DNA from 2 places in the Paeniglutamicibacter sp. ORCA_105 genome. Region 1 is predicted to be linked to the other one. Evidence: riboswitches for the same ligand, from Rfam matches in the RefSeq annotation. Region 1 holds a riboswitch; the other holds the start of a gene.
What was found. Region 1 has a riboswitch for S-adenosylmethionine ahead of ACIPUB_RS04300 (methylenetetrahydrofolate reductase). Riboswitches for the same ligand answer to the same signal wherever they lie in the genome.
Positions count from the first base shown of each region.

Region 1 (4,252 bases):
ATGCTGCTGATTGTCGGAGCCGTCTTGCTGGGGTGGTTCCCGCCCTACGGCTGGCAGGGCCTGCACCACGCGGTGCTGCCGGCGCTTTCGCTCGGGTTGCCCGCCGGCGGGCTGATCGGGCGCCTGGCCTCCGAAGCCATCAGCGCCGCCTTCGCGGAGAAGTGGGTGGCGACCTGGCGGCTCGCCGGGGCGCGCCGCGGCCAGCTCACCGCGGCCGTGCTGCGCCGGGCCATGCCATCGGTGACCAGCCAAGTCGGCCTGGTCCTGATCGGGTTGACCGGCGGGGCAGTGGCTGTGGAAAAGGTCTTCGCGATCCCCGGTTTGGGCCGGGCCATTCTGGGCGCCGCCAGCGCCCAGGACATTCCGGCGCTGCAAGCCGGGGTGCTGGCGCTGTTGCTGCTGGCCGTCATCGTGGGTTCGGCCTGCGCTGCGGTGCGCCTGCTGTTGCTGGGCAGGGCACTTCGCTCCGGTACGGTTCCGGCGCCGGAGACCATGCGCTTCACCCGCCGACGTGAGATGCTCCTGCCGCTGGTGGTGGCCTTGGCGCTGGTGCTTTTGGTCGTAGCCGGACTGTTGCGCGATCCGTTCGCGTCCGAGCACGCGAGGCTGGCTGCCCCGAGCCTGGCTCTGCCCTTCGGAGCCGATGCCAGCGGACGCGACCTATTGGCCAGAGTGGGGCATGGTGCGCTGTCGACCTTGGGGACTTCCCTGCTGGTGGTGCTGGTTTGCCTGGTCCTGGGGCTGGTCATCGGGCTGTTTCCGCATGCGTCAACCGGTCCGGTGGAGGTCGCCAACGCTGCCCCGCCGATCCTGGTGGGCCTGATGGTCGCGGTGGTCACCGGTCCGTCGCTGCTCGGCGCCGCCATCGCGGTCGCATTGGTGGGTTGGGCACCGCTGGCGGCGCACGCGGCGGCACTGGGACAGGAAGCGCGGGCCCGGCCGTTCGTAAAGATCCTTCCGGTACTGGGCGTGGGCCCGGCCCGGATCCTGCTCAGGTATGTCCTGCCGGCGATCCTTGGTCCGGTGTTCAGGCACGCCATGCTGCGGATTCCCGGGATCGCGCTGGCGCTGGCCTCGCTGGGATTCCTGGGGCTGGGGCCCCGGCAGCCCACCCCCGAGTGGGGGCTCATCCTGGCCGAGGGAATCAACTACGTCGAAAGGGCGCCGTGGACGGTCGCAGCTCCCGCTGCCGCCTTGGTGCTCACCTCGGTCCTGGCGGTGTCGCTCTCCGGCCTGAACTGGAACCGCCGCCAGGGCAACCCCGGGAACGATGCCCCGATCCGCGAGGGGCACAAAAGTACTGCCTCGTCCGGCGAGTAACGCCCCCCTGCGCAGGGGGGCTTCACGGAAAAGGAATCAGGGTCATCGCGGTGGGGTCGCAACTCCGCCCCGGCAGTCCGTCACGACCATGGCACTACGGGTGAAAACCATTCCTCGCCCCCGGATCCCGGCACATGGAATCGGTCGCGAGCACGCCACTCCTTCGCGTCACATTGGCTTCACGGAAGTCCCGCGACGTCATGCCGGTGCCGGGAATCCCTGCGGATACACCGAAAACGCGAATGGACGGCCGTAACAATGTGACCGCGGCGGCCCGGCGAAAATGACGCCGTGTGGACACATGAAGTGATTTTGCCCTTCGTGACGGCTGTGCCGGCAAGCTCCTTGCACGTGCCCTCGAACCTGTTCCAAGATGAATACATCAACCATCAAGAGCGGCTGAGAGATCTGGCTCGTTGACGCCGCAGCAACCATCATCCGATGGATTCCCTTCCCTGGGACTCCATCGGCGAGGGTGCTACTGCCAGAAGCGATGGAGCCGCTTCAGCGTTCACTCATCATCGCCGCAGGACATCCGTGACGGATCCCTGGGGCTTTTGTGGCGATCCCTGATGCCTCCCTCGAATCGACGAGGAGACATGCATGAGTATTGGAACGACAGCCGCACCGCCGTCACTGTCCTACGAGTTGTACCCTCCGGCGAACCGCGACGCCGCCGAGGGAATCTTCAACAGCATCCGGGCCCTGGAGGCGACCGATCCCGACTACGTGTCGGTGACCTATTCGGGCTCCCCGGCACGCCGAAACGCGTCCCTTGAACTGATCGAGCACTTGATCCAGAACACCCGGCTGCGCCCCCTGGCACACCTGACCTGTGTGGGGGAGAGCCGCGAATCCCTGCAGAACCTGATCCGCCACTTCGTTTCCCTCGGGGTCCGCGGGGTGCTGGCGCTGCGCGGGGACCTGCCGACGGACCCCGAGGACTGGCGCGGCGAGTTCCCCTTCGCCCGCTACCTGATCGAGCTGATCCGCGAGGTTGAGACCGACCACTCGGCCGCCCTGGCCGGAGGAAGACTGGGGGTGGGTGTCGCCGCCTACCCGATCCGGCACCCCGAATCCCCATCCTTCGAACACGATGTGGAAGTGTTGCTGGCCAAGGAGCGCTCCGGGGCCAACTACGCCATCACCCAGGTCTACTTCCGTGCCAATGAGTACACCAACCTCGTGGATTCGGCCCGCCGCGCTGGGGTCACCATCCCGATCATCCCCGGCGTCATCCCGCTGAACTCGGTCAGGCGCCTGAACCGGCTGGCCTCGATGGCCGGGATTGCCCCGGACCCGATCCTGGCCCACGCGCTGGAAACCGCCGGCTCGGATTCCGAGCGCCACCGCATCGGCGTGGACGCCGCAGTCACCCTGGCCCGGAGGGCCTTCGACGACGGGGCACCGGGCGTGCACCTCTACACCTTCAACGACCACCGCGGCTCCCTCGATGTCGTCGAGCAGCTCGAATTGCCGCGGACCCGCGCACAGGCCAGCAACACCTGGGCCACCCGCGCAGCTGTCTAGAACCACACACCTTCCCACCGCTTTCCACAACGTCAGAACAAATAGGAGAACCACCATGTCGAAGCCAACTTTCCCCGCCGCATCCATCCTCGGCTACCCGCGCATCGGACCCAACCGCGAGCTCAAGAAGGCCCTCGAATCGCACTGGGCCTCACGCACCGACGAGGCCGCGCTGCACGCCGCGGCCCGCCAACTGCAGAACGCCAACCTGGCCAAGCTCACCGGACTCGGGCTCAAGCCCGATGACGCCTCGCTGCCCGGCGACTTCGCCTACTACGACCAGGTGCTCGACGCCACCGTCGCCCTCTCGGCCCTGCCCACCCGCTTCGCGGACCTGGCAGGCCAGAACGGCGCCATCGACACCGCCGCTTCCTTCGTGCTGGCCCGCGGCGACGAATCCCGCGCCCCGCTGGAAATGACCAAGTGGTTCGACACCAACTACCACTACCTGGTCCCGGAAATCGGGGAAGCGACCCCCATCAAGGCCAACGCCGCGGCGCTTGTCGAATCCTTCACCGCCCACGCGGCCAACGGCAACACCATCCGCCCCACCCTCGTGGGCCCGATCAGCTACCTGCTGCTGGCCAAGGCCGAGGACGGCGCTCCCGCCGGCTTCGACCCGCTGTCGCGCATCGACGAAGTGGTCAACGCCTACGCCCAGGTCCTTGCAGCCCTGGCCGCCGCCGGGGCACCGTGGGTGCAGCTGGACGAGCCGGCACTGGTCACCGACCGCGGCGCCGCCCTGGCCGTCCCCGGTGCACTCGCCGAGACCGTCTATTCCAAGCTGGCCGCCGCCACCGAGCGTCCCGCACTGTTCGTGAGCCTGGGCTACGGCACCGCCGGGGACATCACCCGCCCGGGCGCCACCCAGGGCCTGCTGGCCCGCGCCGGCGTCGAGGCAGTGCACGCCGACCTGGTCCGCGGCGCCCTCCCCACCACCGAATTCCTGGGCGACCTTGCCGGTTCCACCCTGGTCGCGGGCATCGTGGACTCGCGCAACATCTGGCGCAACGACCTCGCAGCCTCGCTGGGCACGCTCGCCGCGCTGCGCACCCGGGTCGAAAAGGCAGGCGGCACCCTGGCCGTGGGAACCGCCACCTCGCTGCAGCACGTCCCGCACGATGTGGCCCAGGAAGCGAACCTGCCGACCCACCTGCCCACATGGCTTGCCTTCGCCAACCAGAAGGTCGCCGAGGTCATCACCCTGGCCAAGGGCCTGTCCGAGGGCGAATCCGCGATCGCCGCCGAGCTCTCGGCCGCCGAATCGGCCATCGCGCACCGCGCCGGATTCGCCGGGACCACCGTGGCCTCGGTGCGCGAGCGCCTGGCCAACCTCACCACCGCCGACTTCTCCCGTTCCGACGCGGAGACCCGCAAGGCCGCCCAGGAACGCGCCCTGGCG
Region 1 is NZ_JBIXLM010000006.1:12,871-17,122, reverse strand. It holds gene ACIPUB_RS04305 (ABC transporter permease subunit) at 1-1,320, shown strand, start outside; SAM riboswitch class I at 1,704-1,820, shown strand; gene ACIPUB_RS04300 (methylenetetrahydrofolate reductase) at 1,924-2,850, shown strand; partial or broken gene metE (5-methyltetrahydropteroyltriglutamate--homocysteine S-methyltransferase) at 2,906-4,252, shown strand, end outside.

Region 2 (4,252 bases), on a different contig from region 1:
AGCGGTGGGCACTGACTGGATGAGCGTGTGCAGGTAGGCCGGACCGCCAATCCGGGTGATCTCGCCGCGCTTGGTCAAAAGGTCCGAGACCGTAACGGCGTCGGCCGGCTCACCGCGGCCGTAGAGGTCGATGATGGCCTCGTAGATGGCCTCGTGCGCCGGGCGATAGAAGTCCAGTCCCCGCAGCACCTCCACGCAGTCCGCGATGGCATCCTTGGACAGCATCATGCCGCCCAGTACGCTTTGCTCGGCTACGAGGTCCTGCGGCGGGGTGCGTCCATAGTCCGATCCATGTGAATCGGAGCTGGTTTCGGTGCTGGCTAGCGACACGGGTTTTTCCCTTCAAGCTGCGCGGGTTCCCAAGTTTTCCGCATCATTACCTATTCAGTGTCTCAAGGAGCACGGACGATTCGTTAGGTTCAAACTCACACGTGCCGTAGGGCACCGCGAACCTGTGGAAATAGGTGGGGAACACTGTCACCATAGACCTGTTTTCCCACAAACCCAACACGGTTATCCACAGGCCGTGTGGATAACCTGTGAACCTTGCGGCGTGTTGTGTGCACAGTCTGGGGAGAACATTGTGGATTACATCAATTTTCTATCCACAACAATACTTTGACTAGGCATTATGCAGATTAACCCCTGTGGATACAAAGTATTTATCCACATCCTCCACACGCGGAAAAGTCGGTTATACACACAAAAACCCCGGGATTCCGGGCTTGGATTGGCCACCATTTCATAGTTACCCACAAGCTATCCACAGACACGCCGGAACTTCCCGCGGATCTGGGGATAGCGGGGATTGATGGAGATCACCAACGACTGACATACTGGGCCGCATGAGCGCCAACAAGACCGCCCCGACAGCCGTTGACCCGGCTCAATTCATATCGGCAGTGTCACATCCGACCAGGCGCGCGGATGCCGAGGTCTTGCTCCGGATGATGGAAGAGGTCAGCGGAGAGCCCGCGGTTATGTGGGGCCCAACAATCGTTGGGTTCGGAAGCTACCACTACAAGTACGAATCGGGGCGCGAAGGGGATGCCAGCGCCATCGGTTTCTCCCCGAGGTCGGCGAACCTTGCCCTCTACGGGCTGACCATTGCACCGACCGCCGGCCCTCTATTGGAGAAATTGGGCAAGTGCAGACGCGGGGCATCGTGCCTCTATGTGAACAAGCTTGCCGACGTCGACTTGGACGTACTCACCCGGCTTGCCCGTGACGGCTACCGGTACATGACTGGCGTGGTGCACCACCCGTCTTAGGAAAACGTGTTGGCAAAGGCAAAGGGCTCAGTCCCCGTGGCGTCGAATCATGGATTCGGTACCACGGAGGCTGAGCCCTCGCATTTCAGGTTCCCTAGGAGACCAGCTGTTCGGCATCCAGGCGACGGAATGCCGAACCGTGGAACACCAGCGGCGAGTGGGCGTTGTCGTGCGTCTGGTGGCCGTGCACGCGTAGCAGCACCACATGGTGGTCGCCTGCAGGAACCTCTTGCTCGACGGAGCAATCGAGCCACAGGGTGGCGTCATGCAGGAACAGTGCACCCTCATCGGTCGAATCAAGACGTAGCCCGGCGAACCTGTCCCCCGACTTTGAGGCGATCTGCCGGCACACGCCCTCGTTCTTTTCGCTGAGCACTGAAACCCCGATTCGCCCGCTGGTGCGCACCAGCGGCCAGGTCTTCGAGGTGTTCTGGACAGCGAACATCACCAGAGGCGGATCCATGGAGACGCCAACCGTAAAGGACGAGGCAATGATTCCCTGCGGTTGCCCGTCAACGATGGCGCAGAGTGCGGCAATGCCGGATGGATGCTGGGCAAAGACGTTGCGCAGGGTATCGGGGGTGAGGTCAGAGGTGAGTGTCATGGTGCTCAATCCTTCGGCTTCGGCCCACCATCGCGGTGCGTGCAACACACGCGCCAACCAACGAGGTGTGCGGTACTTGCCTCCGGGGTTCCGGTAGGCCGAATCATCACCTGGAGCACCCCACTACCGTGAGAGGGTTGCCGGCCAACGGGCCAGGGCCTTACGTTGACACTCTTGATTCTTCACTAACGTTAGAAGAGATAATTACGTCTCGTCAAAGTTTGTTTCGACATACGAAGTCACGAAGCGTAAGAATCGAAGATTGTGCGATCATTTGCCTCGTAGGTGCCAAAGTTGCCCGACACGCCCGCATTCGTTCCCGAACGCGTGGACGACAGCTGTTTGGCCGAAGAAGACGATGACATGGCCCGGAATTGTGGTTGGCGTCCGCGTCACAAACGCCGTGGCCGGCACCTCTTCCGCCTACGAGACGTCCGAAACTCCCGTATAAGTCGCATAGAAGGCATCGCCGGTGCGTTCGTAGACCAGGATGGCAAGCCCGCCCGGGGTGCTCGTGGCGTTGGAGAGCCGAAGTCCGGCGGGTGCGCCTCCCTCCGGGAAGAGTCGCCTTCCATGGCCGAGGACCACGGGCGCCACCACCAGTCGCAGCTCGTCAATCAACCCCTCGCCGAGCAATGAAGCGGCAAGCCTGGCGCTCCCATGGATCTGCAGCTCCCTGCCGGGGCGCGCCTTGAGGTCGGCAACCCGGGCCGCCACGTCACCGGAGAGGATGGTTGTTGGATCCCAGGTTCCCTCGCGAAGCGTTTGCGAGGCCACGTACTTGGGCAGGGAGTTCATGAGCTCCGTGAAGGGGTCGTCCGGGTCGGTGATTTGCGGCCAGTCCCTGGCGAATGCCTCATAGGTGCGGCGGCCAAGCAGCAGCCCGTCCGCTTCGCCGAGCCATTGCGCGGCCTGTTCGATGAAGGCCTCGTCCATGTGCGGGACGAACCATCCGCCCTGGGTGAATCCATCGGTGGTGTCTTCCTCAGGAGACCCGGGGCCTTGCGACACCCCGTCGAGACTCACAAACTCCGTTAATGTCAGCTTCATGACCGCGCCTTCTCACTCGTTTGGCTGCCCGTTCCCGGGATTCGAAGTGGCAGTCGATCCCGGAGGGCACTGCCCCATTTGGCCAAGCTACTCGACGGCAACGCGCGACGCCAGACCCCGCTGCACCACCGAAGGCCTTAAACCACTGTGGACCCCGCCGAGGGCGGGGTCCATAGTGGTTTGCCGTCACACAAGACGGCGGGTGCACAAGGAATTACTTCTTTGCGGCAACAACCTGCAGTGAAACGGTTGCGGAGACATCGGTGTGCAGACGCACAGTCGCGGTGTAGTTACCCGTCGACTTGATGTGGTCGTTGATCTCGATGTTGCGCTTGTCGATCGCGCCAACGCCGGCGGCTGCAACAGCCTTGGCGATGTCGTCGGTCTTCACGGTGCCGAAGAGGCGACCGGTAGCGCCGGCCTTGACAGTCAGCTTGACCGGCTTGGCGGAAAGCGAAGCGGCAAGTGCCTTGGCGTCTTCCAGGGAAGCAACGGCGCGAGCAGCACGGGCGGCCTTGATCGACTCAACCTGCTTCTCACCGCCCTTGGTCCAGGTGATGCCAAAGGCGCGCGGGAGAAGGTAGTTACGTGCGTAACCGTCCTTCACCTCAACGATGTCGCCTGCGGCACCGAGGCCGGTAACTTCGTGGGTCAGAATGAGCTTTGCCATGTTGGTATACCTTCCTTAGCCGCGGCCAGCGCCGGAGTAAGGCAGCAAGGCCACTTCACGCGCGTTCTTGATGGCCTGTGCGATCTTGCGCTGTTCCTGTACGGAAACACCGGTAACGCGACGGGCACGGATCTTTCCGCGATCGGAAATGAACTTGCGCAGCAATGCTACGTCCTTGTAGTCGATGACAGTGATGTCAGCGGCCTTCAAGGGGTTGGACTTTGGTTTGGGCTTACGGAGTTCAGCCTTAGCCATCGTGGAGCTCCTTTATCAGGTGGAGCCCGCAGAATTTTCTGCGGGATGGTGAATAATTTTGTTTAGAAGGGTGGTTCGTCGGAACCCGGGTTGCCCCATCCGCCGTTGTTTCCTCCGGCAGGAGCACCCCATGGATCGTTCGCCGGTGCATTCCAGCCGCCGCCGGAGTTTCCGCCAGCGTTGCCGCCACCGAATCCACCGCCGCCGCCTTGATTGCCACCGCTGAAGCCGCCGGCATTTGCGCCTGCGTTCTGCTGGCCACCAAAGCCACCACCACCGCCGGCGCCGGAGCGCTGGGTGCGGGTGACCTTTGCGGAAGCGTAACGCAGCGACGGGCCGATTTCATCGACCTCAAGCTCGGTGACGTTACGCTTTTCGCCTTCCTTGGTTTCGTAGGAACGC
Region 2 is NZ_JBIXLM010000004.1:58,503-62,754, reverse strand. It holds gene dnaB (replicative DNA helicase) at 1-330, opposite strand, end outside; gene ACIPUB_RS03060 (DUF1801 domain-containing protein) at 846-1,271, shown strand; gene ACIPUB_RS03055 (flavin reductase family protein) at 1,366-1,875, opposite strand; SAM riboswitch class IV at 1,943-2,055, opposite strand; gene ACIPUB_RS03050 (dihydrofolate reductase family protein) at 2,299-2,925, opposite strand; gene rplI (50S ribosomal protein L9) at 3,140-3,595, opposite strand; gene rpsR (30S ribosomal protein S18) at 3,611-3,850, opposite strand; gene ACIPUB_RS03035 (single-stranded DNA-binding protein) at 3,913-4,252, opposite strand, start outside.
Region 2: linked by a shared signal. The riboswitch ahead of ACIPUB_RS03055 (flavin reductase family protein) and the one ahead of ACIPUB_RS04300 (methylenetetrahydrofolate reductase) in region 1 are both predicted to bind S-adenosylmethionine.